Regions from separate parts of the Streptomyces sp. NPDC044106 genome, predicted to be linked through region 1. Evidence: predicted binding sites of a transcription regulator. Region 1 holds the regulator's gene; the other holds the start of a gene.
The links. Region 1 encodes HspR, which represses chaperone genes until heat shock. Its sites were predicted from a motif close to TTGAGNNNNNNNNNCTCAA; they were not measured.
Positions count from the first base shown of each region.

Region 1 (10,897 bases):
GGCGCGCCCACCAGACGGGCGACGCTGTGCTTCTCGCCGTACTCGCTCATGTCGATGCGGACCATGGCCCGCTCGTCGTCGAAGAGGAAGTCCGCGAGGGCCTTGGCCAGCTCGGTCTTGCCGACGCCGGTCGGGCCGAGGAAGAGGAACGAACCGGTGGGCCGGTCGGGGTCGGCGATCCCCGCGCGGGTGCGCCGCACCGCGTCCGAGACGGCGCGCACGGCCTCGGTCTGGCCGATGAGGCGGCGGCCGAGCTCGTCCTCCATGCGCAGCAGCTTCTGTGTCTCGCCCTCCAGGAGGCGGCCCGCGGGGATGCCGGTCCAGGAGCCGACGACGTCGGCGATGTCGTCCGGGCCGACCTCCTCCTTGACCATGAGGTCCTTGGCCTGGACGGCCTCCTCCTCGGCCTCGGATGCGACTTCGAGGTCGTGCTCCAGGGCCGGGATCTCGCCGTAGAGCAGCTTGGACGCGGTGTCGAAGTCGCCGTCCCGCTGGGCGCGTTCGGCCTGGCCGCGCAGCTCGTCGAGCTTCTCCTTCAGCTCACCGACGCGGTTGAGGGACTGCTTCTCCTTCTCCCAGCGTGCGGTGAGGCCGCGCAGCTCCTCCTCCTTGTCGGCGAGATCGCGCCGCAGCTTCTCCAGGCGCTGCTTGCTCGCCGGGTCCGTCTCCTTGCCGATCGCCAGCTCCTCCATCTTCAGGCGGTCGACGGCGCGCTGGAGCTCGTCGATCTCGACGGGCGAGGAGTCGATCTCCATGCGCAGCCGGGACGCGGCCTCGTCGACGAGGTCGATGGCCTTGTCGGGCAGGAAGCGCGAGGTGATGTACCGGTCGGAGAGGGTGGCGGCGGCGACGAGCGCGCTGTCGGCGATCTGGACCTTGTGGTGCGCCTCGTACCGCCCCTTGAGCCCGCGCAGGATCGCGATGGAGTCCTCGACGCTCGGCTCGGCGACGAGGACCTGCTGGAAGCGCCGCTCAAGGGCGGGGTCCTTCTCGATCCGCTCGCGGTACTCGTCGAGGGTGGTCGCGCCGACCATCCGCAGCTCACCGCGGGCGAGCATGGGCTTGAGCATGTTCCCGGCGTCCATGGCGGAATCGCCGCCGGCCCCGGCGCCCACGACGGTGTGCAGCTCGTCGATGAACGTGATGATCTGCCCGTCGCTCTCCTTGATCTCGGAGAGGACGGTCTTGAGGCGCTCCTCGAACTCGCCGCGGTACTTCGCGCCCGCGACCATGGCGCCCAGGTCGAGGGAGACGAGCCGCTTGTTCTTCAGCGACTCCGGGACGTCCCCCTTCACGATGCGCTGGGCGAGCCCTTCGACGACGGCGGTCTTGCCGACGCCGGGTTCGCCGATGAGGACGGGATTGTTCTTCGTACGCCGTGAAAGGACCTGGACCACGCGCCGGATCTCCTGGTCCCGCCCGATGACCGGGTCGAGCCTGCCCTCGCGGGCGGCGGCGGTGAAATCGGTGCCGAACTTCTCCAGGGCCTTGTACTGGCCCTCGGGGTCGGGTGTGGTCACCCGGCGCCCTCCCCTGGTCTTCTCGAATGCGGCCAGCAGCTTCTTGCTGCCGGCTCCGTGCCGGTTGAGTACGTCCCCGGCCTTGCCACCCTCGGCGGCGATGCCGATGAGCAGGTGCTCGGTGGACAGGTAGTCGTCGCCGAGCTCCTTCGCGCGCTGGGCCGCGTCCGCGACGACGGCCAGCATCTCGCGGTCGGGCTGCGGCGGCGAGACGGTGGACCCCGTCACGCTGGGCAGCGCGGCGAGCACCCGCTCGGTGTCGGCGCGGACGGCGGCCTGGTCGGCCTCGACCGCGGCGAGCAGGTCGACGATGTTCTCGTTGTCCTCGCCCTCCAGCAGCGCGAGCAGCAGATGCGCAGGGGTCAGGTCAGGGTGACCGTCCTGCACCGCGCGGCTGGTGGCCGCGTTGATCGCGTCCCGGCTCCTGTTGGTCAGCTCGGCGTCCACGTGCGCCTCTCCTCCTTACGGGTCCCACCACGTCGTCCTACGGCCCTACGGGTTCCTGTTGAGCCGTACGCGTAACACTGACTTGGTCAACGTACACAAAGTTGAGTCTATTCCACTCAAGGACGAAGCGGGAAGTCCGGGCGGCTATGTTCCGTAACCATGACCCCGAACCCGCCGACCCCGCCCGCCGCCCGGATCGATCCGTGCGACCCGCCCGAGCACTACCTCAGCTTCTGGCGCGAACGGCACCTGTGCACGTTGACGACCCTGCGCCCGGACGGCACGCCGCACGTGGTGCCGGTCGGCGTCACGTACGACCCGGCCGCCGGGGTCGCGCGGGTCCTCGCCCGCAAGACGAGCCGGAAGGTCGTGCACATCCTCGCGGCGACGGGCGTGGACGGGCCCGGCGCGCGGGTGGCCGTGTGCCAGTTCGCGGGCCGGCGGTGGGCCACGCTTGAGGGCAGGGCGGAGATCAGGACGGCGCCGCGGGAGATCGCGGAGGCGGAGATCCGCTACGAGGAGCGGTACGGGCGCAGGCCGTCGCCGAACCCGGACCGGGTCCTGATCGAGATCACGCTGACCCGCGCGCTCGGCAAGGCGTAACGGAAAAGCACCCGCGCACACCACAGCGGCGCCACCGTGTTCAGGTCCACGGTGGCGCCGCTGCTGGGGGAAGCGCCTGCGCGATTTACAACGACGGGGGAATCGCGTCAGGCACTGCGGGGGGTGGCTGTGACGTTGTCCGAGGCGCTCGCGGCGCCCTGGTCGTGCTGGTCCTGCCCGCCGACCACCTGGTGGTCACGGCGGTCGAGGTTGACGAAGACCATCCCGTACCGGACGGCGCAGCGCACGGGCTGCGGCGCTCCGCGGGGCCGGCGCAGACACCGGTAGGCCCTGATCTCCTCCTCGTCGTCACGGGTGACGACGATGGGCTCACCGAGCAGGGTCACCATCAACGAGTCGCCGCGGTGGGGGATCGCGGTCACAAGATCGATGAAGTGCCAACCGGAGCGGTAGGCGGTGGCCATTTCTCGGCGGAAGGTGCGGTCGTCGGGAGGGGTACTCATGAGACGGCGCCCCCCTTCGGAGCGGTCCCCCAAATGACATCCCCCTTCGCAGCCGACGCCCAGATCACGTCACCCTGCGGAACGGCGTCCCAGATGACATCCGACGGCGCCGCGGACGCGGCCGACGCGGTTCGTGCGGCGGCATCGTCGTCCGGGTGCGCGCTCAGAGCGCTGAAGGCGCTGACAGCCAACCCAACGGAGAAGGCACAGACAAGTACCGAGCGAAGCTTTCCCTGGCGCATAGCGGGCTTCGTCCTCACTTCCATCGCGACTCTCCCCCGGCCTTCCAAGACGATGGCTCATTCAGCCATGCGAACACCACAGGACCGATGCATCATGTTCCTGCACGTTCAAGACCCTGGGGGGTGGAGTTATGCCAATAAACAGCTCAATTAGGGCACATCCACATGCCATGGCTGAACTATGCGATGAAGGTAAGCGGCTCTACGGCAACGCGTTGCGTACCGGACGCATCCGGCGCACGGAAGCGGAAGCCGCTCCCTGCCTTATGGATTTCGCGCTCCTGGTCCCCGATCCGGATGACGCCGACTGGCTCCGCCCTGTTCCGCCCACTTCGGCACTCGCCCAACGCGTCCGCCCCATTGAGCGCGAGATCCAGGAGCGGAGGACGCTGGCCAACGAACTCGCCGACACGTTCGAGCCATTTATGGCCATCACCGCCCAGGACCGTCCTGCCGCCCATTCGATCACCGTTCTCGAAGGCGGAAGCCGCATCAACGCGGCCATTCAAGTCGCCATAGCCGAATGCCAGTCGGAGGTCATCACCGTCCAACCCGGCGGCGGGCGCAGCGAAGCCATCGTCACCGAAGCGGTGAAGCAGAGTCAGAGCATCCTCGACCGAGGCATCAGGATGCGAACGCTGTACCAGCACACCGCACGCCACAGCCAGACCACCATCGCCTACGCCGAGCACATGCGGCAGGGCAAGGTGGAGGTCCGCACACTCGAAGAACTCATCGAACGACTCATGATCTTCGATCGGACCGTCGCCTTCATACCGGCCCGCGAGGACCGCCAAACGGCCCTGGAACTCCGCCATCCAGGCCTCGTCCAGTATCTGGCCAACGTCTTCGAGCAGCTGTGGCAACGAGCGTCACCGCTGCTCGACGAGGCCCCCTACGCACCGTCCACGGACGGCATCACCGGCGTCCAGCGTTCCATCGCCAAACTCCTCGTCGACGGCCACGTGGACGAGGCAATCGCCCGCCGCCTCGGCATGAACGTCCGTACCTGCCGCGCCCACATCGCCAAGATAGCCGCCGCCCTCGGCAGCGGCAGCCGGGCCCAACTGGGCTATCTCATCGCCCAGTCGGGAATTCTCGAACAGGGAAGAACGACATGACGGGCGTGGGAACCGGACGGAAATAAGACACGTTCGCGGGGCCGTCCATAAGTAGACACTTGAACTACGGCATCCGGACCGGCCCACTCCTCGCCTGCATAGAATCGCGGCGCTTCAACCAGGCAGGAGGGGGACCGAATGGCCACGAAGCACTTACCGCACGCCGTCGACGAACTCTGCCCGGAGGGGCTGGGCGTCTACCGGCGCTCCCTCCGCGAGGGGCGCATTCTGCGCAGTGAGGCCGTAGGCGCTCCCTGCCTGGAGGAGCTGGGGATCCTGGAACCCCACCCCGACGACCCGGAACGGCTGCGCCCCTCCGTCCCCATCGACCCCGCCGTCCTCGACGTGCGGTTCGGCGCCGACGCCTGTTCCGGAACGGGCGACCGCTCCGTCATCGTGCTCGACGGGCTCGACGCGATCAACGCGGCCATCGACCGCGCGATGGGCCGGGTCACGGAGGAATTCCTCGCCGTACAGCCCGGCGGGACGCGACCGCCCGAGACCCTGGCCGAAGTCTTCCCACGGGACCAGGCCCTTCTCACCCGAGGGTGCCGAATGCGCACTCTCTACCAGCACACAACGCGCCATTCCCTGCCCGTGCTGGCCTACTTCGAGCAGCTCACCGGCGACGCCGAGGCCCGGACCCTGCACGAGGTGACCGACCGGCTCTTCGTCTTCGACCGGACCGTGGCGTTCATCCCCGCGAGCCGGGACCGCAGCGTCGCCCTCGAACTGCGCCACCCGGCCCTCGTCGAGTACTTCGCCACGACCTTCTGGCGGCTCTGGGGGCTGGCGACCCCCATGTGGCCGCAGGCCGCCCCCCAGCCGCCCGAGAACGGCATCACCGCCCGCCAGCACGCCATCGCGGGGCTCCTCGTCGAAGGCCTCACCGACGCGGAGGTCGCCGACCGGCTCGGCATGAACATCCGCACCGCCCGCGTCCACATCGCCAAACTGGCCAGCACGCTCGGCAGTCACAGCCGGGCCCAACTCGGCTACCTCATAGGGCAGTCAAAGATCCTGGACCATCACCAGAGATAGGGCCAGGGCCCGGGACAGGGCCAGGGACACGGACACGGACACGGGCACGGGCAGACGCCTCACCCCTCACCCTCACCCCCCACTCCCCGCAACCCACTCCCGCAACAACGCCTCCCGCTCCGCCGCCCGCGGCGACCCGCCCTCGTGGCGACGGCCCCAGTCCGCCATCGCGGTCAGCGTCGTGAGGAGCGAGCCCGCGCCCTCCGTGAGGCGGGACAGGAGCGCGCGGGAGAGGTCGTACTCCGTCTGGGAGTAGCCGATCGCCGCCGCGGTGTACGCCGTCAGTTCCTTGTCGCCGTCGGGGGCCGTCAGGCGCACCGTCATCGTGGGGGCCTCGTCGCCGCCGCCCAGGCCGACCGTGAGGACCAGGTCGACCGCCGCGCCCACATGCCGCCGCAGGGACTTCACCGGGACGTCGTCGACCGTCAGGGCGCGCACGTCCTCCCACGGCCACATGCCGGACTGCCGGTCGCCGAGGGCCAGTACGCCCTCCGGGGACAGCCGCACCCCGGCGGCGAGCCCGGCCGGTTTCGCCCCCACGTACACATCGCCCTCGGCGATCCAGAACAACCCCACCATGGCCATGGTCAGCTCAACTCCCCCGGTAAAACCGTCGGCCCACATCGAAACAGGGCCGGGAGGTGGTCACCTCCCGGCCCTGTTTCAGGTTACGGAACCTACTGCTCGGACGTCCGCTTGGGCCGCCACACCACCAGCGCGCTCGCCTGCTGCACGTCCTGGTAGGGGACGAGGTCGCGGCGGTACGAAGCGTGCACCGCCGCCTCACGCTGCTGCATGGCGACGGCGGCGCCCTCCACGGCCGAGGAGAGCTCCGCGACGCGCGACTGGAGCGCGGCGACCTGGTTCTCCAGCTCGATGATCCGCTTGATGCCGGCGAGGTTGATGCCCTCCTCCTGCGACAACTGCTGCACGGTACGCAGCAGCTCGATGTCGCGGGCGGAGTAGCGACGGCCGCGTCCCGGGGTGCGGTCCGGGGAGACCAGGCCCAGGCGGTCGTACTGCCGCAGGGTCTGGGGGTGCAGGCCGCTCAACTGGGCGGCCACCGAGATGACGTAGACCGGCGTCTCATCGGTCAGCTGATACGCCCTGCTCAGTCCGGGCTGTCGACGACGGCCGTCCATCTCATGCTCCCTTCGCGGCCTGGAACAGTTCTGCCCGCGGATCGTCGTCCGCAGTCGCCTTGCGGTAGCTCTCCAGGGCTTCCTTCGCCCCGTCGCTCAACGACGTCGGAACCGCGACCTCCACCGTCACGAGCAGGTCGCCGCGGCTGCCGTCCTTGCGGACCGCTCCCTTGCCGCGGGCCCGCATCGTACGTCCGTTCGGCGTGCCCGCGGGCAGCTTCAGGGTGACGGACGGGCCGCCCAGCGTGGGCACCTTCACCTCGCCGCCCAGCGCCGCCTCCGGATACGTCACCGGCACCGTGACCGTGAGGTTGTCGCCCTTGCGGCCGAAGACCGGGTGGGTGTCGACGTGCACGACCACGTACAGGTCACCGGCCGGGCCGCCGCGCTCACCGGGTGCGCCCTTGCCGCGCAGGCGGATGCGCTGCCCGTCCGAGACACCGGCCGGAATCCGCACCTGCATCGTCCGGGACGACTTGGCGCGGCCACTGCCGCCGCAGACCTCGCAGGGGTCCTGGGCGATCAGCCCACGGCCCTTGCAGTCCATGCACGGATCGGTGAGGGAGAACCCTCCGCCACCGCCCCGCGAGACCTGGCCCGTGCCGACGCAGGTCGGGCACACACGCGGCGTGCCGTTCTTGTCGCCGGTGCCGGAACACGCCTTGCAGGGCGCCTGGGAGGACATGCGCAGCGGCACCGTGGCACCGTCCACCGCCTCCGTGAAACTCAGCGTGACCTCGGACTCGATGTCCTGGCCGCGCCTCGGCTGCGTACGCGCACCGGCTCCGGCACCCGCGCCGCCGCGGTTGAACAGGCCCCCGAAGACGTCACCGAGACCGCCCCCGAAGCCGCCGCCGGCCGCTCCACCGCCACCCGGGGCGCCGCCTCCGAAGAGGTCGCCCAGGTCGAAGTTGAACGATCCGCCGCCGCCTCCGGGGCCTTGCCGGAATCCGCCGTTGCCGAAGAGAGCACGCGCTTCGTCGTACTCCTTGCGCTTCTTGGGGTCACCGAGGATGTCGTTCGCCTCGGAGATCTCCTTGAAGCGCTCCTCCGCCTTGGTGTTGCCCTTGTTGGCGTCCGGGTGGTTCTCGCGGGCGAGCTTCCGGTACGCCTTCTTGATCTCGGCTTCGGTGGCGTCCTTGGGGACGCCGAGGACCTTGTAGTAGTCCTTCTCGATGAAGTCCTTGGTGCTCATCCCCGACGCACCCCCTTTCGGTAGTCCCTCGTCAGTTCAGCGTCAGCCCTCGTCCGGGCCACCGCTGTCCTTGTCCGTCGGCTCGGCCGACTCGGCGTCGGCCTCCGCCGTCTCGCCCTTGACCGTCTGCGCGCCGGGCTGCGGCTCGGCGACGGCCACCCGCGCGGGGCGGATGGTGCGCTCGCCGATGCGATACCCCGGCTGCAGGATCGCGACGCACGTCGTCTCGGTGACGTCGGGCGCGTACGAGTGCATCAGGGCCTCGTGGATCGTCGGGTCGAAGGGCTCGCCCTCCTTGCCGAACTGCTGAAGGCCCAGCTTGGCGACGACGGTCTCGAGGGACTCGGCCACCGACTTGAAGCCGCCCACCAGCTCACCGTGCTCACGGGCGCGGCCGATGTCGTCGAGGGTGGGGAGCAGCTCGGAGAGGAGGTTCGCCGAGGCGATCTCCTTCACCGTCACCTTGTCCCGCTCCACCCGACGGCGGTAGTTCTGGTACTCGGCCTGCAGCCGCTGGAGGTCCGCCGTGCGCTCGCTGAGCGCGGTGCGCACCTGGTCCAGCTGTGCGGTCAGGCCCACGTCCTGCGCGGACGTCTTGCTTTCCGTGTCCCCGGCCGGGGCCGCCGGGCCCTCCTCGGTGGAGGGCTCGGCGGCCTTCGGCGCCGCGTCATCAGGGGTGGCGCCAGAGGGGACGTCGGGATTCTCGGCGTTCTCGCCGAAACCCGGGGTCTCCTCGGTCATCAGGCAGCGCCACCCTTCGCGTCACCGGGCTTCTCGTCGTCGACGATCTCGGCGTCGACCACGTCGTCGTCGGCCTTGGCCCCGGCGTCCGGGCCGGGGGCAGCGCCCTCGGCGCCCCCGCCCGCGGCCTGGGCGTCGGCGTACATGGCCTGGCCCAGCTTCTGCGAGACGGCGGCGACCTTCTCGGTGGCGGTGCGGATCTCGGCCGTGTCGTCGCCCTTGAGCTTCTCCTTCAGCTCGCTGACGGCGGTCTCGACCTCGGTCTTCACGTCACCCGGGACCTTGTCCTCGTTGTCCTTGAGGAACTTCTCGGTCTGGTAGACGAGCTGCTCGCCCTGGTTGCGGGACTCGGCGGCCTCGCGGCGGGCGTGGTCCTCGTCCGCGTACTTCTCGGCCTCCTGGCGCATCCGGTCGACCTCGTCCTTCGGCAGCGAGGAGCCACCGGTGACGGTCATCTTCTGCTCCTTGCCCGTGCCGAGGTCCTTCGCGGTCACGTGCATGATGCCGTTGGCGTCGATGTCGAAGGAGACCTCGATCTGCGGGACGCCACGGGGCGCCGGCGGCAGACCGGTCAGCTCGAACATCCCGAGCTTCTTGTTGTACGCCGCGATCTCGCGCTCGCCCTGGTAGACCTGGATCTGGACGGACGGCTGGTTGTCCTCGGCCGTCGTGAAGATCTCGGAGCGCTTCGTCGGAATCGTGGTGTTCCGCTCGATGAGCTTGGTCATGATGCCGCCCTTGGTCTCGATGCCGAGGGACAGCGGGGTCACGTCGAGGAGCAGGACGTCCTTGACCTCACCCTTGAGGACACCGGCCTGGAGCGAGGCGCCGATGGCGACGACCTCGTCCGGGTTCACACCCTTGTTGGCGTCCTTGCCGCCGGTGAGCTCCTTGACGAGCTCGGCGACGGCGGGCATGCGGGTGGAGCCACCGACGAGAACGACGTGGTCGATCTCGGAGAGCTGGATGCCCGCGTCCTTGATGACGTTGTGGAACGGCGTCTTGCAGCGCTCCAGGAGGTCGGACGTGAGCTGCTGGAACTGGGCGCGCGTGAGCTTCTCGTCCAGGTGCAGCGGGCCCTCGGCGGAGGCCGTGATGTACGGCAGGTTGATCGAGGTCTCCGTGGAGGAGGACAGCTCGATCTTGGCCTTCTCGGCCGCCTCGCGCAGGCGCTGGAGCGCCATCTTGTCCTTGGAGAGGTCCACGCCGTGGCCGTTGTTGAACTGCTTGACCAGGTAGTCGACGACGCGCTGGTCCCAGTCGTCACCACCGAGGTGGTTGTCGCCGTTCGTGGCCTTCACCTCGACGACGCCGTCGCCGATCTCGAGGAGCGAGACGTCGAAGGTGCCGCCACCGAGGTCGAAGACCAGAATGGTCTGGTCGTCCTTGTCCAGGCCGTAGGCCAGGGCGGCGGCGGTGGGCTCGTTGACGATGCGCAGGACGTTCAGGCCCGCGATCTCGCCGGCCTCCTTGGTGGCCTGGCGCTCGGAGTCGTTGAAGTACGCAGGGACGGTGATGACCGCGTCGGCCACCTTCTCGCCCAGGTACGCCTCGGCGTCACGCTTCAGCTTCTGCAGGATGAACGCGGAGATCTGCTGGGGGTTGAACCCCTTGTCGTCGATGTCCACCTTCCAGTCGGTGCCCATGTGGCGCTTGACCGACCGGATGGTCCTGTCCACGTTGGTGACCGCCTGGCGCTTGGCGACCTCGCCGACCAGCACCTCGCCGTTCTTCGCGAAGGCGACGACGGACGGCGTGGTCCTGGCACCCTCGGCGTTGGTGATGACGGTGGGCTCGCCGCCTTCCAGAACGCTTACGACGGAGTTAGTCGTGCCCAGGTCGATGCCGACCGCACGTGCCATTTCGGTTCCTCCAGAGGTACATCTTGAGTGGATCTGACTCAAGGATGCATCAGCGGTGCGCTTGCGTCAACAGAAGTGAGTCGGGGGGACTCAACTCTTATCCGGCCCTTAGGCGCAGGTAGGGCAGTCGCCCGGCCGTGGCTTGCCTGAGCGACGCGGATCTCCACCTCGCTGACTACAGTGCGGCGGAGGAAGCAAGGCAGCAGCCGCTTCGTCACAGTTCGCCTCGCAGGCTCGAGGAGCCCCCACATGCAACTCGCCGCGATCATCGTGTCGCTGGTCCTCATCGCGGTCGGTGTCGCGCTGTTCAGCCGTGCCATCGTGCAGATCTACCGGTTCGTACGGCTCGGCCAGCCTGTGCCCGCCGGGCTGCGGACCGACAATCCCTGGCAGCGCACCCTCACCGTGGTCAGAGAGTTCCTCGGCCACACGCGCATGAACAAGTGGGGCATCGTCGGCGTCGCGCACTGGTTCGTGGCGGTGGGGTTCTTCACGCTGCTCCTGACGATCGTCAACGCC
Region 1 is NZ_JBWKFZ010000015.1:200,277-211,173, forward strand. It holds gene clpB (ATP-dependent chaperone ClpB) at 1-1,967, opposite strand, end outside; gene AC07DI_RS27580 (pyridoxamine 5'-phosphate oxidase family protein) at 2,127-2,570, shown strand; gene AC07DI_RS27585 (hypothetical protein) at 2,678-3,034, opposite strand; gene AC07DI_RS27590 (helix-turn-helix transcriptional regulator) at 3,408-4,397, shown strand; gene AC07DI_RS27595 (helix-turn-helix transcriptional regulator) at 4,536-5,438, shown strand; gene AC07DI_RS27600 (hypothetical protein) at 5,511-6,023, opposite strand; gene AC07DI_RS27605 (heat shock protein transcriptional repressor HspR) at 6,116-6,580, opposite strand; gene dnaJ (molecular chaperone DnaJ) at 6,582-7,775, opposite strand; gene grpE (nucleotide exchange factor GrpE) at 7,818-8,516, opposite strand; gene dnaK (molecular chaperone DnaK) at 8,516-10,378, opposite strand; partial or broken gene AC07DI_RS27625 (Fe-S oxidoreductase) at 10,628-10,897, shown strand, end outside.

Region 2 (19,208 bases), on a different contig from region 1:
AGCACAGGCCGGCCCGCCGCGCCGAGCCGATCGTGCTCGCGTCGGGCAATCTCGGGCTCGTGTCGTTCCCCGACGTGCCGCACCGGATGACGCGCGAGGAGATCGACCGCCGCCATCCGGCGCTGCTCACCACGCTCGCCAACCATCCGGGGGTCGGCTTCCTCCTGGTCCGCAGCGCGGAGCGGGGCCCGCTCGTGCTCGGGGCGCGGGGCGCCGAGGTGTATCTGGACGAGGAACCCGGCCAGGACGGTCTCGGGCCGCTCGCCGATTTCGGGCCCGGCGCCGCGGACGCCGTGCGGCGCACCGACGGGTTCCCGCACGTCGCCGACATCATGGTCAACTCCTGGTACGACCCGGAGGAGGGCGAGGTCCTCGCCTTCGAGGAGCAGATCGGCTCGCACGGCGGGCTCGGCGGCGCGCAGGGCCGCCCCTTCCTGCTGTCGCCGCTGGTGCTCCCCGACCCGGTGGCGGACGGCACGGAGCTGGTCGGCGCCGAGCAGGTCCACCGCGTCCTGCGGCGCTGGCTGAGGGAGGCCCTGGGGCCGGAGATTCCCGTGGCCGCGCCCACTCCCGCCCCCGCGCCCGCGCTCACCCCCGCTCCCGTACCCCTGAACGATTCTCTGTTCGACGGGCCGGACAGCACAGCTTTTGCGGCTCCCGACCATGCCGCGCAGGACAAAACACACTGATTTTGAGCAGCGTCCGCCGTGCCCGACCATGGCTTCCGCCCGGCGACGCCGGGCGGCAGGGCACGACGAGAGGCGCACCACCCCATGCACGACACCGGAACCGTGGAACCGTCGGCTCCGGCCTCCCACCAGGGAGAATCGGCGCCGACCGACACAGCAGGGGACGCGTCGACCGGGGTGGACGCGCCTGCGGGCGCGCAGAGCAAGCACGCGCGGAGCTTCAGTCTTCCGGTCGCCACCTGCCTCGTCATGGGGAACATCATCGGCGGCGGCATCTTCCTGCTGCCGGCCTCCGTCGCCCCGTTCGGCACCATCAGCCTCGTCGCGTTCGGCGTTCTGACCGCCGGGGCCATCGCTCTCGCGCTCGTCTTCGGACGGCTCGCCCAGCGCGACCCGCGCACCGGCGGACCCTACGTGTACGCCCGCGCCGCCTTCGGCGACTTCGCGGGGTTCCTGGCCGCCTGGTCGTACTGGATCACCACCTGGGTCTCCAACGCGGCCCTGGCCGTCGCCGCCGTCGGGTACCTCGACGTCCTGATCCCGGTCAACGACCACAGGTGGACCGCCTGTCTGGCCGCCCTGGTCCTGCAACTCCTGCCCGCCCTCGCGAACTTCGCGGGCACGCGGTACGTCGGCGCCGTCCAACTGGTCGCCACCGTCCTGAAGTTCCTGCCGCTGCTGCTCGTGGCGGTCGGCGGGCTCTTCTTCTTCGACAGCGGCAACCTCGGCCCCTTCCGGGCCAGTGACGACAGCCCGACGGGAGCCGTCTCCGCCGCCGCCGCGATCCTGCTCTTCTCCTACCTCGGCGTCGAGTCGGCCGCCGTCAGCGCGGGCGAGGTGCGCGACCCGCGGCGCAACGTCGGCCGCGCCACCATCCTCGGCACCCTCGGCGCCGCCCTCGTCTACCTGCTCGGCACCCTCGCCGTCTTCGGCACCGTCGCGCACGACAAGCTGGTGGCCTCCACCGCGCCCTTCTCGGACGCCGTCGACGTGATGTTCGGCGGCTCCTGGGGCGGCACCGCGGTCGCCGTCGCCGCGCTGATCTCGATGGTCGGCGCCCTCAACGGCTGGACGCTGCTCAGCGCCCAGACGCCGTACGCGGCGGCCCAGGACGGGCTCTTCCCGAGCGCGTTCGGCAGGAAGAGGCGCGGGGTGCCGACCGTCGGCGTCCTCGTCACCGTCGTCCTCGCCTCGCTGCTGACCGTCTACAACTACACGGCGGGTTCGAGCGGCGTCTTCGAGTCCCTGGTCCTGATCACCACGTTCACGGCGACCGTGCCGTACCTCCTGGCCACCGTCGCGCAGATCTACTTCCTGGTCTCCGGGCAGCGCGAGCGCGTCGACCGCGGGCGCCTGGTGCGGGACGCGGTCCTCGCGGGCGTCGCCTTCGCGTTCTCCATGTGGCTGGTCGCCGGGTCCGGCTACGCGGCCGTCTACCAGGGCGTGCTGTTCCTCTTCGTGGGCGTGCTCGTGTACGCGCTGATGGCGGCCCGCAAGCAGCGGGCCGCCACCGTGAACGGCTGAACCGGTTCCCCGGTCCGCCGCCGCTCGCGCCTACCGCGCCAGCGGCGCGACGACCCAGCGGCGGGTCTTGAAGATGCTGCCCTGTGTGCTGATCTCGATCAGCTTGCGGGCGGCGGGGTACGCCTCGTTGCCCTCCATCTCGTAGCCGACCTCGAATGTGCCGGGGACGTCGTTGACCTGCGGCGGACGCTCCGCCGCCGCGCCCCGGCCCGACTCGTCGGCGGTGACCGCCGCGAGGTGGGCGAGGAGCCTGCGCTGCGCCGCGTCGAGCGCGTTGCGCGGGTCGCGCTCCAGCGGCGCCGCCGTGGCCCTGCCGCCCTTGGGTGCGGGCGGCGACACCTCGGTGCTCGGCTCGCGGGTGACGCCGGTGGGCCGGCGCGTGGCGATCTGCGCCTGCACGGGCGTGCCGTCGTTGTCGAGGGCGACGCGGATCAGGCCGCGGCCCGGGGTGATGACGGGGATGCCGTCGAAGACCTGCCGGAACGTCACGTGCGTCTGCAGCGAGACGGGGCGCCCGACCTCGGAGCCGTCCTTCGTCCCCGAGTTCTGCATCAGGTCGTGCACGCTGTCGACGACGAGTTCGGCGCCCTCGGCGTACCGCTCGGCGAACGCGCGCGCCGTCTGGACGGCGCGTTCGGTGGGTAGCTGCTGGGTGTTGCGGTGGTTGGGCTCGGCGAGCTTGATCCACCGGTTGCCCTGCGGAGCGGTGGAGATGATGCGGTCGCCGGAGGTCGCGTTGAGCACGCCCATCCGCTCGACGTGCACCTCCTGGAGCGCCGCCGACGGGAAGTCGGCGAGCTGCCCGAGGCGGCCGAGTTCGGCGCTCGGGTCGCGGGGCGCGAGCTGGATGATCTGCTGCTGTCCGGGGAGCTGGGTGAGCAGTTCCCTGATGCCCGCACGGGCGTAGTACCAGCGCCACGCGTACCAGTTGTCCGGCACGTGGTCGCGGTAGAAGTTGCGCTCGGTGTTGAGGCGGTTGGTGGCTTCCGCCTGGGTGGAGCCGACCGCGCAGACCGAGGGCGCCTGACCGTGGTAGATGTCCCAGCTGGCGTTCAGCCAGGCGTCGCAGTACGTCTGCCCGGCCCGCCACTTCTCCCAGAACTTCTTTCCGTAGTCTCCGCTGTCGATGCTGGTGGTCTCGAAGCCGAAGATCATCCGGAAGCCGACGTTGGGTCCGGCCCAGGTGCGGATCGGGGAGTGGCCGCCGGTGACCTTGAGCGAGTCGCAGGTGGACCAGAAGACGTAGTTCGCCTTCTCGTTGCCGAGCGCCATCCGGTTGGAGACGGCGTCGCTGCGGCCGTCCCAGGCGGCGCCGAGTGGCGCGAAGAAGACGCCGTTGCCGTCCATGCCGCCGTGGCCCGAGTGGTAGACGGCGACGACCGCGTCCATGCCGTAGCGGTCCTGCCAGTTGTCGTACGTCTCCTCGTACGCCCACACCTGCGCGCCGCCGTCGGCGAACCAGAAGTTGCGGTCGTAGAACTGCTGGAGGTACGCCAGCCAGCCGGTGGCGTCCTCGTGCGTGTGGTAGAGCGTGGCCTGGTTGACGAACTTCTGGATGCTGAAGGCCCCCCACCATCCGAAGGTCGAGTCCCGGTCGCCGGCCGCTCCGGGCTTCTCCGGTTCCAGTGGAGAGGGACCGCGGTCCGAGTAGTTGATGCGCATGGCCTTACCCCCTGAGAGGATCTCCTCGCTGTCGTGCGCGAGGGGGCCTCAAAGTGTCACCGCCGACGCGCCTTGCCCAGTTGCCATTCCGGCCATAGGCCCCCTGCCACGCGTCTGTTCCCGCACCTCAGAGGCCCCTGTGGCGTGGCGGCGCACACAACGTGTTCGTATCGGCCGACGCGCACCTGCGGCCCCCGCTCGAACACCTCGGTGACCCGGCCGCGCCCCGCGCGGCCCGTTTTCACCCGAGGGTCTCCCGGGCACCGGGGGAGGCCCTCGCGGGTTCACCGCGGCGCCGTGCGCGTGCGGGCCGGGCCCGGGTCCGCTATAGCCTCTGGGAACCACTGACAACGGTGAAGAGCGGAGCGGCACATGCACAACGCGGGTGATCGTATTGACACTTCGACGGCCCACTCGGCGCGGGTGTACGACTACATCCTGGGAGGCAAGGACCACTACCTCGTCGACATCGAGGCGGGCGACGCCATGTGCCGGCACTGGCCTGCGCTGCCGGTGCACATGCTGGAGAACCGCCGCTTCATGCACCGCGCCGGACGCCACCTCGCCCAGGAGCAGGGCATCCGGCAGTTCCTCGACATCGGCACCGGGCTGCCCACCGCCCCCAACCTGCACGAGGTGGTGCAGGGCGTGGCGCCGGAGTCCCGGGTGGTCTACGTCGACAACGACCCCATCGTGCTGGCCCACGCCCGCGCCCTGCTGCAGAGCTCCCCGGAGGGGGCGACCGCTTACGTCGACGCCGACATGCACGATCCCGAAGCCATCCTGGAGAGCCCCGAGTTCCGCGCGCTGATAGACCTGGACGAGCCGGTCGGCCTGATGGTCATCGGGATCCTGCACTTCATTCTGCCGCCGGATGACCGGCGCCTGGTGCGGCGGCTGCTCGAACCGCTGCCGTCGGGCAGCTTCCTCGCGCTGACGATCGGCACCGCGGACTTCGCGCCCGAGGAGGTCGGCCGGGTGGCCGAGGAGTACGAGCAGCAGGGGATGCCCATGGTGCTGCGCGATCTGGAGACCGCCACGTCGTTCTTCGAGGGGATGGAGCTCGTCGACCCTGGCGTCACCCAGGTGCACACGTGGCGTCCGGGGCCCTTGCAGGACGGCATCGACGACCGGGCCATCGCCATGTACGGGGCGGTGGCACGCAAGGCCTGATCCGTACCGTCTCCGCGCGGCCCGTTCCGGCCCGGAGTGTGATCGGATGGGGCCAACGGAACTTCCGATCACGGAACCGCACTGAAGGGATCTGCATCGTGGCAACCACGCGCTCCGCGCACACGGTCTGGGAAGGCTCTCTGGCAGAGGGCTCGGGCACCGTCACCTTCGACTCCTCCGGCATCGGGGAGCAGGCGGTGTCCTGGCCGTCGCGCGCCGAGGAGGCGAACGGCAGGACCAGCCCGGAGGAGCTCATCGCCGCCGCGCACTCCAGCTGCTTCGCCATGGCGCTGTCGCACACACTGACCGGCGCGGGCAACCCGCCCACCCGCCTGGTCACCTCCGCCGACGTGACCTTGCAGCCGGGTACCGGCATCACCGGCATCCACCTCACCGTCGAGGGCACCGTGCCCGGCATCGACGAGGCGGCCTTCGTCGAGGCCGCCGAGAAGGCCAAGGGCGGCTGCCCGGTGAGCCAGGCACTGTCGGGCACCACCATCACGCTTTCGGCCAAGCTGGCCTGAGCGCGACCGAGTTGACGAGGCCGTCACCCCGAAAAGGGGTGGCGGCATTGTCACGCCCGGCATTGACAAGAGCGCGCTCAAGTTTTGTGATGGAGAACCGAGTAGACCTGGATACGGGGGATGTGAGCTCACGGCGGAAGGGACTGAACCATGGCACGTGCGGTCGGGATCGATCTCGGTACGACGAACTCAGTGGTGGCCGTACTGGAGGGCGGTGAGCCCACCGTCGTCGCCAACGCGGAGGGCGCGCGCACCACGCCCTCGGTCGTCGCCTTCGCGAAGAACGGTGACGTCCTGGTGGGCGAGGTCGCCAAGCGGCAGGCGGTCACCAACGTGGAGCGCACCGCGCGTTCCGTCAAACGCCATATGGGCGACGGTGGTTGGCGCTTCCCGGAGAGCGGCTCCGTGGACGGCACCCGCTACACCGCGCAGGAGCTGTCCGCGCGGGTCTTGCAGAAGCTCAAGCGCGACGCCGAGTCCTACCTGGGCGAGGACGTCACCGACGCGGTCGTCACCGTGCCCGCGTACTTCGACGACACCCAGCGCCAGGCCACCAAGGAGGCCGGTGAGATCGCCGGGCTCAACGTCCTGCGCATCATCAACGAGCCGACGGCGGCGGCCCTCGCGTACGGCCTCGACAAGGGTGACGACGAGACCGTCCTCGTCTTCGACCTCGGCGGCGGCACCTTCGACGTCTCGCTCCTGGAGATGGGCGAGGGCGTCATCGAGGTGAAGGCCACCAACGGCGACACCCAGCTCGGCGGCGACGACTGGGACCAGCGGATCGTCGAGTACCTGGTGCGCCAGTTCAAGAACGGGCACGGGGTGGACCTCGGCAAGGACAAGATGGCGCTGCAACGCCTGCGCGAGGCGGCCGAGAAGGCGAAGATCGAGCTCTCCTCGTCGAGTGAGACCGACATCAACCTGCCCTACATCACCGCGTCGGCCGAGGGCCCGCTGCACCTCGCGGAGAAACTGACCCGCGCCCAGTTCCAGGAGCTGACAGCGGATCTGCTCGACCGGTGCAAGGAGCCCTTCCACCAGGCGGTGAAGGACGCGGGCGTCAAACTCTCCGCCGTGGACCACGTGATCCTGGTGGGCGGTTCCACGCGGATGCCCGCGGTGACCGACCTGGTCAGGGAGCTCACCGGCAAGGACCCGCACAAGGGCGTCAACCCCGACGAGGTCGTGGCGCTCGGCGCCGCCCTGCAGGCCGGGGTGATCCGCGGCGACGTCAAGGACGTCCTGCTGCTCGACGTGACCCCGCTCTCCCTCGGCATCGAGACCAAGGGCGGCATCATGACCAAGCTCATCGAGCGCAACACCACGATTCCCACCCGTCGTTCGGAGACCTTCTCCACCGCGGAGGACAACCAGCCCTCCGTCGGCATCCAGGTCTTCCAGGGCGAACGGGAGATCGCCGCGTACAACAAGAAGCTCGGCGTCTTCGACCTGACAGGCCTGCCGCCCGCCCCGCGCGGCGTCCCCAAGATCGAGGTCACCTTCGACATCGACGCCAACGGGATCATGCACGTCTCCGCGAAGGACGAGGCCACAGGACGTGAGCAGCGCATGACGGTGACGGGCGGTTCCGCGCTGCCCAAGGACGACATCAACCGCATGGTGCGGGAGGCGGAGGAGCACGCCGAGGAGGACCGCAAGCGGCGCGAGGCGGCCGAGACCCGCAACCAGGCCGAGCAGCTCGTCTACCAGACCGAGCGGTTCCTGCGGGAGAACGGCGACAATGTGCCCGCCGACACGAAGGCCGAAGTGGAGTCGGCTGCCGACGAGTTGAAGGAACTGCTCAAGAACCGGGCCGACGACACGGCGGCGCTGCGGACCGGCGCGGAGAAGCTGGCCGCGGTGAGCCAGAAAATGGGCCAGGCGATGTACGCGAATGCCGGCGGGAGCGCCCAGCAGGAGACGGCCGCGGAGGCCCCCGCCGAGGAGAGCGTGGTGGACGCCGAGATCGTGGACGAGGACGACAAGAGTGCCGGGGAGAAGGGCGGCGCCCAGTAGGTGCCGCGGGGGCGGGCGGGGCTCACGACTCCGTCCGCTCCCAGCCCCGCCGCTCGGGCCGCGCCCCGACCCGCTTCGGGTCCCGGGCGCGGTAGACCACGTACGGCCGGAAGAGGTACTGCACGGGTGCGCTGAACATGTGGATGAGCCGGGTGAAGGGCACCAGTGCGATGAGGAGCATCCCGGCCACCGCGTGGATGCCGTACAGCAGTGGCACGCCCGTCATCCGGTCGATGTCGGGCCGGAGCGTGAACAGGCTGCGCGCCCAGGGGGCGATGGACTCACGGTAGTGGTAGCCGTCGCCGGAGGCGTGCGTCAGCTTGGCGACCATGCCGAGCACGATCGCCGCGAACAGCACCAGGTACATCAGCTTGTCGTTGGCGGTCGTGGCGCGGAACACCGGCGTGTTGGTGCGCCGCCGGTAGAGCAGCAGCAGGATGCCGAGGACGAGCAGGACACCGGCCGCCGTGCCCCCGTACAGCGAGAACAGGTGGTACATGTGCTCGCTCAGGCCCGCCTTGTCCGTCCACGACTGCGGCAGGAACAGCCCCACCAGGTGGCCGACGAGCACGAAGAGGATGCCGTAGTGGAACATCGGCGAGGCGATGTTCAGCAGCTTCGACTCGTAGACCTGTGAGGAACGGGTCGTCCACCCGAACTTGTCGTAGCGGTAGCGCCAGACGGTGCCCGCGACGAGCAGCACGAAGGCGACGTAGGGGAGCACGCCCCACAGCAGCGTGGTCATGACGGCCGCTCCCCGGTGAGTGCGAAGGGCTGAAGGCCGACGTCCTCGCGCGGCGGTCCCGACCGGGCGAGGGCCAGCGCTTCGGCGCGGTCCTTGGGAGAGGGGCCCGGCAGCGTCGCGCAGAGCGCGTCGAGGACCGCGGCGTACGGCGTGCCGCAGTCGGTGAGTGCGATCCGCAGCAGTTCCAGGCCGCTGCGGTGCTCGGTGAGCAGCACCGGGCCCGCCTGCGCGGAGAACTCCAGGACGGCGGGCAGGAAGTCCGGCAGCTCCTCGCCGGTGAACTCCAGGCCGTGCTCGCGGTAGACCTCCTTGAAGCGCACCAGGGCCATGCCGCGCCGCCGGGTGTCGCCGTCCCGCCACCAGCTCAGGTACAGGCTGTGGCGGTTCTTGAAGTCGAAGACCTGGACGTAGTGCGCGGCGAGCTCGCGCGGGGCGGTGGCCGCGGCGTACTTGAGGAAGCCGCCCAGTTCGGGGGGCGCGGCAGCGGTGAGCAGGGGCAGCCGCTCGCGGAACTCGTCGTCGGGGTAGGCCAGGCAGAGGGCGGCGGCCTGGTAGAGCAGGGCGTTGCGGGTCACTTGTCGTCCTCCTCCTTGGCCGCGTGGGCCTTCTGAGCCGCGCTGGGTTCTTTGTCGGCGGTCTGCCGGGCCCGCAGCGTGTGGAAGTTCTCGATGGTGACGAGGGGCAGCTGCCTGCGGCCGGAGTCCTGCCCGAAGGGACCGTCGGCGCCCATGCCGGGCCCGCCCTCGTAGTCGAGGCTGCACGAGTCCGGGAGCGCCGACTCCTCCAGGCGCCGCGCGTCCGCGACGGCCGCGGTCGGGATGACGTACCGGTCCTCGTACTTCGCGACGGCGAGCAGCCGGTACATCTCCTCGATCTCCCGGCCCGACATGCCCACGGCCCCGGCCACCGAACCGGGCGGCTCGTCACCGAGGTTGATGGCCCGCATGTGCGCCCGCATCGCGGCCAGCTTCTCCAGCGATGAGCGCACGGGCCCGACGTCACCGGCCGTGAAGATCTCCGCGAGGTATTCGAGGGGGATGCGCAGCGTGTCGATGGCGCCGAACAGATTGCCCAGGTCCTCGCCGTCGTGCCCGGTCTCCGTCAGCGCGTCCACCACCGGGGAGAGTGGCGGGATGTACCAGACCATCGGCATGGTGCGGTACTCCGGGTGCAGCGGGAGCGCCACCTTGTACGTGCTGATGAGCGCGTGCACGGGGGAGCGGCGCGCGGCCTCGATCCAGTCGTGGGAGATCCCGGACCGCTCCGCGTCGCGCCGCACCTCGGGGTCCGCGGGGTCGAGGAAGACGCCCAACTGCGCCTCGTACAGCTTGTGGTCGTCCGGCTCGGAGGCCGCCTCCGTCACCTTGTCGGGGTCGTAGAGGATCACCCCGAGGTAGCGCAGGCGCCCCACGCAGGTCTCCGAGCAGATGGTGGGAAGGCCCACCTCGACGCGCGGGTAGCACATCGTGCACTTCTCGGCCTTGCCGGTGCGGTGGTTGAAGTACACCTTCTTGTACGGGCAGCCGGTCACGCACTTGCGCCAGCCGCGGCAGTGGTCCTGGTCGACGAGGACGATGCCGTCCTCGGAGCGCTTGTACATCGCGCCGGACGGGCAGGATGCCACGCACGACGGGTTCAGGCAGTGCTCGCAGATGCGCGGCAGATAGAACATGAACGTCTGCTCGAACGCGAACTGCACCTTGTCGGCAGCCTGTTGGCGGGCCCTGGCGACCATCGGGTCGAGGTGGCCGTGCTCGGTCGTACCGCCGAGGTTGTCGTCCCAGTTCGACGACCACTCGATCTTCATGGGCTTGCCGGAGATCAGCGAGCGCGGCTCGGCCACCGGGTAGTCGTCGCCGAGCGGGGCGTCGGTGAGGTTCCGGTACTCGTACGTCCAGGGCTCGTAGTAGTCCTTGATCTCCGGGAGCTTGGGGTTGGAGAAGATCTCCAGGAGCGACTTGATCCGGCCGCCGTTCTTCAGCTTCAGGGCCCCGCGCTTGTTCAGCTCCCAGCCGCCGCGCCACTTCTCCTGGTCCTCGTAGCGGCGCGGATAGCCCTGTCCTGGCCGGGTCTCGACGTTGTTGAACCAGACGTACTCCATGCCGTCGCGGTTGGTCCACGCCTGCTTGCAGGTGACCGAGCAGGTGTGGCACCCGATGCATTTGTCGAGGTTCATGACCATCGCGATCTGAGCCATCACGCGCATCAGTACTGAACCTCCTGGCTGCGGCGGCGGACGACCGTCACCTCGTCGCGCTGGTTGCCCGTCGGGCCGAGGTAGTTGAACGCCCATGACAACTGGGCGTAGCCGCCGATGAGATGGGACGGTTTGAGGATGAGGCGGGTCAGCGAGTTGTGGATGCCACCGCGCTTCCCGGTGGCCTCCGCCTTGGGGACGTTCACGGTGCGTTCCTGCGCGTGGTGCATGTAGACCGTGCCGGCCGGCATGCGGTGCGAGACGATCGCGCGCGCCACCACCACGCCGTTCCTGTTGACGGCCTCGATCCAGTCGTTGTCCTTGACGCCGATCGCGTCCGCGTCCTGGGGCGCCATCCACAGGCACTGGCCGCCGCGCGACAGGGACAGCATGAAGAGGTTGTCCTGGTACTCGGAGTGGATCGACCACTTGTTGTGCGGCGTGAGGTAGCGGACGGTCACCTCCCGCTCGCCGTCCGGGCCGAGCCGCGGCTCCCCGAAGAGCCGGTTCATGTCCAGCGGCGGCCGGTAGACGGGCATCGCCTCGCCCAGCTCGTGCATCCAGTCGTGGTCGATGAAGAAGTGCTGGCGGCCGGTGAGGGTGTGCCACGGCTTGAGGTGCTCGGTGTTGAGCGTGAACGCCGTGTACCGGCGCCCGCCTGCCTCGCTGCCGCTCCACTCCGGCGAGGTGATCACCGGCACCGGCGCGGCCTGCGTGTCGGCGTACGTGACGCGCTTGCCCTCGTGCTCGGCGGCCAGGTGCGCCATCTCCTGGCCGGTGCGCGCCTCCAGGGTGTGGAAGCCCTGGGTGGCGAGGCGGCCGTTGGTGGTGCCGGACAACGCGAGGATGGTGTTGGCGGCCTTCACCGCCGTGTCCAGGGCGGGCCGCCCGTCCGCGGGCCCGCCGCGCACCACACCGTTGCGCTCGCGCAGCTCCTCGACCTCCTGGTCGGGGTGGAGGGCGATGCCCTTCGCGGGCAGCCCCAGCTGCTCGACGAGCGGGCCGAGCGCGGCGAACTTCGCGCCGATCGCGGTGTAGTCGCGTTCCACCACCGCCAGGTTCGGCATCGTCCTGCCCGGGACCGGCTCGCACTCGCCCTTACGCCAGTCCAGGACCACCCCGCCCGGTTGCGCGGTCTCGCCGGGGGTGTCGTGCTGGAGCGCGGTGGCGACGACGTCCTTGCGTACGCCGAGGTGGTCCACGGCCAGCTCGCTGAGCCGGTCGGCGATGGCGCGGAAGGTGTCGAAGTCGGTGCGGGCCTGCCAGGGCGGGTCGACGGCCGGGGTGAAGGAGTGCACGTAGGGGTGCATGTCGGTGGTCGAGAGGTCGTGCTTCTCGTACCAGGTGGCCGCGGGCAGTACGACGTCGGAGAGCAGCGTCGACGAGGTCTGGCGGAAGTCCAGGGAGACCAGCAGGTCGAGCTTGCCCTCGGGCGCCTCGTCGCGCCACGTCACCGTCGAGGGACGCTCGTCCGGTGCCGCCTCCTCGGCGCGCAGCGAGGAGTGCGTGCCGAGCAGATGCTTGGTGAAGTACTCGGCGCCCTTCGCGGACGAGCCGAGGAGGTTGGCGCGCCACAGGGTCAGCACGCGCGGCCAGTTCTCGGGGGCGTCCGGGTCCTCACAGGCGAACTTGAGGGTGCCTGCCTTGAGTGCGTCGACCACGTTCGCCACGGGATCGCCCGCCGTGTCGGCCAGGTCGAGGGGGTTGCGGTCGAAGGTCGGGTACGACGGCATCCAGCCGGAGCGCGCGGACAGGGCGAGGCAGTCGGCGCCGGTCATCCCGGCGAACCGGCCCTCGCCCAGCGGCGAGGCGAGGACGTCCGCCGCGAACCTGTCGTAGCGCCACTGGTCGGTGTTGAGGAACCAGTACGCGGCGCCGATCATCTGCCGCGGCGGTCTGCTCCAGTCGCCCGCGCCCGCGAGCGTCGCCCAGCCGGTCACCGGGCGGCACTTCTCCTGCCCGACGTAGTGCGCCCAGCCGCCGCCGTTGCGGCCCTGGCAGCCGGTGAGCTGGAGCAGTGCGAGGAAGGACCGGTAGATCGTCTCCGAGTGGAACCAGTGATTGGTCCCCGCCCCCATGAGGATCATGCAGCGGCCCCTGGACTTCTCGGCCGTCGCGGCGAACTCCCGGGCGATCCGCACGCACTTGGCGGCGGGCACGGAGGTGTGGGCCTCCTGCCAGGCCGGGGTGCCGGGCGCGTCCGCGTCCTCGTACGAGGCGGGCCAGGTGCCCGGCAGCCCCGCGCGCCCCACGCCGTACTGCGCGAGCAGCAGATCGAAGACGGTGGTGACCAGCGGTCCGCCCTGACCGCCGAGCCGGGTGGCGGGCACCCCGCGCCGCACGACCTCACCGCGGCCCTGCCCGTGCGTGCCGCCCTCCGTGTCGAAGCGGGGCAGCAGCACCTCGACGCCCACCGCCACGTCGGAGCCCCGCAACGTCAGCACCGGCTCGATGTCGCCGAGCTCCAGATTCCACTTGCCCTTGCCGGACTCGGTCCAGCGAAAGCCCAGCGAGCCGTTCGGGACGGCGGGACGGCCGGTGGCCGCGTCGAGCACCACCGTCTTCCACTCCCCGCCCTCACCGTCCTCGCCGAGGTCGGTGGCGCGCAGGAACTTCGCGGGGACGTACGCGCCGTCGCGTTCCTCCAGGGTCACCAGGAAGGGCAGATCGGTGAACCGGCGCACGTAGTCGGTGAAGAACTCCGTCTGCCGGTCGACGAAGAACTCCTTGAGGATCACATGTCCCATGGCGAAGGCCAGCGCCCCGTCCGTGCCCGGATGCGGGTGCAGCCACTCGTCGGCGAACTTCGCGTTGTCGGCGTAGTCGGGAGCCACGACGACGACCTTCTGGCCCCGGTAGCGGGCCTCGGCCATCCAGTGCGCGTCGGGTGTCCGCGTCACCGGCACATTGGAGCCCCACATCATCAGATACGCGGCGTCCCACCAGTCACCCGACTCCGGCACGTCGGTCTGGTCGCCGAAGACCTGCGGCGAGGCGACAGGAAGATCCGCGTACCAGTCGTAGAACGACAGCATCGGCGCGCCGATCAGCGACATGAAGCGGGCGCCCGCCGCGTGCGACACCATCGACATCGCGGGGATGGGGGAGAACCCCGCGATCCGGTCGGGGCCGTACGTCCTGATCGTGTGCACATGCGCGGCCGCGATGACCTCGACGGCCTCGTCCCAGCTCGCCCGCACCAGTCCGCCCTTGCCCCGGGCCAGTTGGTAGGCCCGGCGCCGCTCCGGATCGCCCTGGATGTCCGCCCAGGCCAGCACCGGATCCTTCAGGCGCGCCTTCGCCTCCCGGTACATGTCGACGAGGACGCCGCGCATATACGGGTAGCGGACACGCGTGGGCGAGTACGTGTACCAGGAGAACGCGGCGCCCCTGGGGCAGCCGCGCGGCTCGTACTCGGGGCGGTCGGGGCCGACGCTCGGGTAGTCCGTCGCCTGCGTCTCCCACGTGATGATGCCGTCCTTGACGTACACCTTCCAGCGGCACGAGCCGGTGCAGTTCACGCCGTGCGTGGAGTGCACGACCTTGTCGTGGCTCCACCGGTCCCGGTAGAAGGCGTCCGCGTCCCGCCCGCCGGTCAGCCGGACGCTGTGCAGGTCGGGGGCGGCCGTGCCGCGCCGGAAGAACTTCCCCGCCCGCAGCAGGGCGGCGGCGGGCTCGGTCGTCTCTGTCACCGTGGAGCTCCCTAGGTGTGCCTCCCACCGAACCTAGACGCGGTGATCACGGAGCACCTGCCGACCGCCGCCGTACGGGTTGGACGCGGCCGTGACCGAGGGCAACGGCCTCGCGCACGCCGCCGCCCCGGGGCCGCTTCCGCCGCGGGAGCCGGATGCCTCGCCGTCCGCAAGAGCCCGCCGGCTCAGGACACGTGCGCCCGCAGGTACTTGACCGTCGCCGGGTCGGCCGGGAGCAGTGTCTCGATGGCCAGCTCGGCGACCGTCACGTCCATCGGCGTGTTGAACGTCGAGATCGAGGAGATGAAGGACAGCACCTGCCCGCCGTGCTCGATCCGCAGCGGCAGCGCGAAGTAGGGCACCGTGCCCCCGGACGGCCCCGCCTCGAAGGCGTCCATCCCGGGATCCTCCACCGGATACGCCGCCACCTCCTCGTACACCGCCCGCAGCGCGTCCGACCGCTGCAGGGCGATCTGGCGCTCCATCTGGTGCAGCAGGTGACCGCGCCACTCCCGCAGGTTCCGGATCCGCGGGGCGAGGCCCTCCGGGTGGAGGGTGAGCCGCATCGCGTTCGGGGGCGGCGCGAGGAGGTGCTCGGGCAGGCCTTCGAGCATCATCGCGATGCCGCGGTTCGCCGCGATCACGCCGTACGTCGCGTCGACGACCAGGGCCGGATAGGGCTCGTAACCGGCGAGGAGCTGATCGAGGCCCTCGCGCAGGGCGCCCATCGAGGGGTCGTCGAGCGGGGTCTGCCGGTAGTGGGGCGCGTAACCGGCCGCGAGCAGAAGGGAGTTGCGCTCCCGCACCGGCACGTCGAGATGCTCGGCGAGGCGCAGCAGGAACTCCTCGCTCGGCCGCGACCGGCCCGTCTCGACGAAGCTGATGTGCCGGGCGGAGGAGTCGGCGCGCAGGGCCAGCTCCAGCTGGCTCACCCGGCGCCGCTCGCGCCAGCCGCGCAGCAGCGGTCCCACGCCGGCCGCGTGTTCGTTGACGGCCCCCTTGGCCTTGCCTCTGGTGTTCCCCGTGGCGGGCGCGGCGGTTGTCATACGTAGACGGTAAACGAAACACTTTGTGGCAAGGTGAGCCGGAGACCGGCTTCTCCCCGGTCACAGCGCCGGACTTCCCCGAAGGAGCGTGACCCATGACCCCCGAACCGCTCTCGCAGAAGGAGATCGAGGCCCGCCTGGCGGAGCTGCCCGGCTGGACCGTGACGGACGGCAAAATCACCCGCTCCTACCGGCTCGCCTCACACTTCGCCGCGACCGGCCTGGTCGTCCACATCGCCCGGACGCAGGAGGAGCTCGGCCACCACTGCGACCTGACCCTCGGCTACAACACCGTCACGTTGGCCGTGCACACGCACAGCGCGGGCGGCGCGCTCACCGCCCTCGACTTCGAACTGGCCCGCCGGGTCGCGGAGTTGGCCCCCGCCCACGGCGCCGAATGACCGCCGATGCTCGACTACGGCAAGGAAGCCGACCGGTACGACGCCTCACGCGGCGGTGAGCCGCGCGCCGAGGCCGCCGCCACCGCGGTCCTCGGCCTGCTTCCCGCGGGGACCGGCACGCTCCTCGACGCCGCCTGCGGAACCGGCCTGGTCACCCGGCGCCTCGCCGCGCGGCAGGGGCTGCGGGTGACCGGCGTCGACGCCGCGTACCGCATGGCCCGGATGGCCGCCGGACGGCTGCCGGGCGCCGTCGTCCTCGGCGACAGCCGCCGACTCCCCTTCGCCGACGGCTCCTTCGACGCGGTGAGCACCGTATGGCTGCTGCATCTGCTCGCCGGACCCGAGGAGGCCTCGTCGGTCGTCGCCGAGTGCGCACGGGTGCTGCGGCCCGGCGGCGTCTACATCACCACCGTGGACAAGGCCGCCTCGCACGACGTACGCAGCGACATCGACGCCGTACTCGCGTCACGCCCGGTCCTCACCGCCGCCGACCGGGCCGAGACCGTCGACGCGTACGCCGCCGCTCACGGCCTGGTCCCGGCCGGGCGGGCCCGCTTCAGCGGCCACGGCCAGGGCCGCTCGCCCCGTTCCACGGTCGCGGACCTGCGACGCGGCTGGTTCACGCAGATCCCGCCCGACGGGCCGCGCGCCGCCCGCTTCGCGGCGCGGTTGGCGGCTCTGCCGGACCAGGACGTTCCCCGGCCCGACCCGCAGTTCAGCCTGCGCGCGTACCGCAAGCAGCGCTGAACAGAAATTTGCGGGTCCGGCAATACCGTTGGGCGGATACCGGAAACCCGGAGCAGGCTGTCCCTGTCGAGACGAGGACGGATCGACACCGACACGACAGGACGTCATCGAGGCGGCTCGACCGGAAGGCGGCGGAAGACGATGGGCCATCACCACGGGCACGGACAGGGCCACGGACACGGGCACGACAGCGACATGGACTGGGCAGCCATGGGCGAGATGCTCGAGCGCTACGCACGGGTCGCCGCGCCCCTGTACGGCGGGGTGACCGACTGGCTGAAGCGCTGGGCCCCGGCCCCGGGCGTCGTCGCCGACGTCGGTTCCGGTCCGGGCGCCATCTCCTTCCTGCTGGCCGAGGCGTTCCCCGAGGCACGGATCGTCGCCGCGGACCCCGAGGAGCCCCTCCTGGAGCGGGCCCGCGAGCGCGCGGAACGCGAGGGCCTGGCGGGCCGCTTCGGCACGGTGCGCGCCGCGCTCCCGGACGCCGTCGACGACGTGCCGACGGCCGACCTGCTCTGGCTGTGCAAGTCCCTGCACCACGTCGGTGACCAGGGCGCCGCGCTGGCCACCCTCGCGGGACACCTCGCACCGGGTGGCGCCATCGCCCTGCTTGAGGGCGGGCTGAGCGCCCGCTCCCTGCCCCGCGACATCGGCTTCGGCCGTCCGGGACTCCAGGCCCGGCTTGAGGCGGCGGACGAGGAGTGGTTCACCGGGATGCGCGCGGGTCTGGACGGCGCGAAGGAGGCGACCGAGGACTGGCCGACGCTGCTCGCCGACGCGGGCCTGCGGTACGAGGCCACGCGCACCTTCCTCCTCGACCTGCCCGCTCCCCTCTCGCAGGACGCGAGGGCCCACGTGGTCACGGAGCTCACCCGCCGCCGCGAGATGCACGCCGACCGCCTCGCCCCCGACGACCTCACCACCCTCGACCGCCTCCTGGACGAGAACGACCCCGAGAGCCTGCACCAGCGCCGCGACCTGTTCCTCCTGACGGCGCAGACGGTGCATGTGGCGGTGCGGGACGGGGGGCAAAGCTAGAGCGGGGCAAGGGGGCTCAGCAGTGACCGGGGCGCGCGTACAGGGTGACGCGCGCCCCGCGCGTGTGCCAGGACCGGCACCTCGCGAAGCGGTCCTCGATGACACGGCGTTTCACGGTCTCCTGCTCCACGGCGTCGGAGGTCTCGCCCGACGGATCGGTGACGAGGACGATGCGCGGCTCCGCCGTCATGCGGTCGCGGACGACCTGGGCGGGCACCTCCGTGCCGTACAGGGTGCGCGAGGCGACCGGGCCGCGGTCCAGGGCGATGTCGCGCAGCCCCTCGACGGCATCGGGTGACGCAAGCGTCCACACCCTGCGGCGCGACGGCAGGTAGACCACCGCGTCCCCCGTGCGGCCGGCGGCCTCGATCGAGTGCGCGGCGGCGGTGGCGTCGTCGAGGCGGCTGCCGGGGGCCCGCAGCTGCAGGGAGAGGGGGACCAGTGAGGTGAGAGCGACCATGACGGCCACCGTGGCGACGGCGGTCTGCCTGGGCCCGGCGCGCAGGGCCCGGTCCGACAGGGCGCCGAGAAGGAGGGCCTGACCGGCCCAGATGTAGAGGACGTAGCGGTCAACGAACAGGGGTTTGAACGGCGTGAGGAGCATCAGCAGGACGGTGGGGGCGACCAGCAGCGGCAGCGCCACCCGGACGAGCCCGTCCCTCGACACCGCGCCCCGGGGAAGCCATTTCCTGAGGAGCACGGCACAACCCACGCCCACGAGGCACACTCCGAGGGTCGCCGCGTACTGACGAGGGCTGAAGGAGAGCCAGGAAACCTGCGCCTGCTGCCGCTCGCTCAGTACGGCGAGCGGCGCGAGTCCCGCGACCACCGCGCCCGCGACCACGCCCCACCGACGACGAGCCGCACGCGGAATCGCCATCGCGTGCCCGGCCAGGGCGAACACCGCGAACTCGTGCAGCCAGCAGGCCACCAGCATCAGCGCGCCGTACCGCCACCACATGCGTGCCGAGCGCGGTTCATCGGTTGCGACGGCGTCGAGGAGGGCGGACGTCGCCCAGACGACCAGCGCGCAGACCAGAGCGTAGGAGCGGCCCTCCTGCGCGAACCGTTGGATCAGCGGGAACACCGCGAACGCGACACCGGTGAGCACTCCCGTACGCGGCCCCGCGAGCCGGGCGCCGAGCAGCGCGACACCCGCGGCGGCCGCGCTCATGGCGAGGACGGAGGGAATCCGCATGACGAGGAGCGGGTCGGCGCCTCCGGTGATCCGGAACAGGCCGTGCATCAGGAGGTAGTAGAGCCCGTGCACGGCGTCCGCGTTGCCGAGTGTGTGCCAGAGGTCGGACAGGTCGCGTCGTGAGACGTCGTACGTCACCACCTCGTCCCGCCACATCGTGCCGTCCCGGCGGATGCCCCAGAGGCCGAGGCCCATCGCCAGCAGCAGTCCGGGCAGGGCGATGGCCGCCGAACGTGCGCGGGCGCGGAGCCGGGGCCGGTGCGGGCCGTCCCGCGTGGAGCGGCGGACGTCGGTCGAGGGGAGGGGCCGGGTGGTGACGATGACGTGCTCCCGAGAGTGCGCTGCGAAGGGGCCGACGGGCCCAAGAGCGGGCCCGGAAGGCCGAGTTCAGCGGCGCGCGGATTGATGGGCAGCCCTGTTCCGCCGCGTCAATCAATTGCTAGCGTGGCGCAGGTCTGAACCGGGAGAGCCGGTGACGGCGTCGGCCGGGGCGCCGACGAGTGCGGGGGAGGGGGGTTCGCGGTGGGGCGTCGTGAGAAGCCGCTTGAGCCGA
Region 2 is NZ_JBWKFZ010000002.1:173,780-192,987, forward strand. It holds gene AC07DI_RS03555 (alkaline phosphatase family protein) at 1-689, shown strand, start outside; gene AC07DI_RS03560 (amino acid permease) at 774-2,213, shown strand; gene AC07DI_RS03565 (DUF6345 domain-containing protein) at 2,244-3,875, opposite strand; gene AC07DI_RS03570 (SAM-dependent methyltransferase) at 4,248-5,048, shown strand; gene AC07DI_RS03575 (OsmC family protein) at 5,147-5,572, shown strand; gene dnaK (molecular chaperone DnaK) at 5,723-7,591, shown strand; gene narI (respiratory nitrate reductase subunit gamma) at 7,614-8,336, opposite strand; gene narJ (nitrate reductase molybdenum cofactor assembly chaperone) at 8,333-8,911, opposite strand; gene narH (nitrate reductase subunit beta) at 8,908-10,542, opposite strand; gene AC07DI_RS03600 (nitrate reductase subunit alpha) at 10,542-14,225, opposite strand; gene AC07DI_RS03605 (helix-turn-helix domain-containing protein) at 14,411-15,271, opposite strand; gene AC07DI_RS03610 (4a-hydroxytetrahydrobiopterin dehydratase) at 15,367-15,672, shown strand; gene AC07DI_RS03615 (class I SAM-dependent methyltransferase) at 15,679-16,419, shown strand; gene AC07DI_RS03620 (class I SAM-dependent methyltransferase) at 16,615-17,457, shown strand; gene AC07DI_RS03625 (glycosyltransferase family 39 protein) at 17,474-18,850, opposite strand; gene AC07DI_RS03630 (helix-turn-helix domain-containing protein) at 19,178-19,208, shown strand, end outside.
Region 2: dnaK (molecular chaperone DnaK) is a predicted target of HspR. The motif match lies at 5,635-5,653, and genes of this name have one in related genera.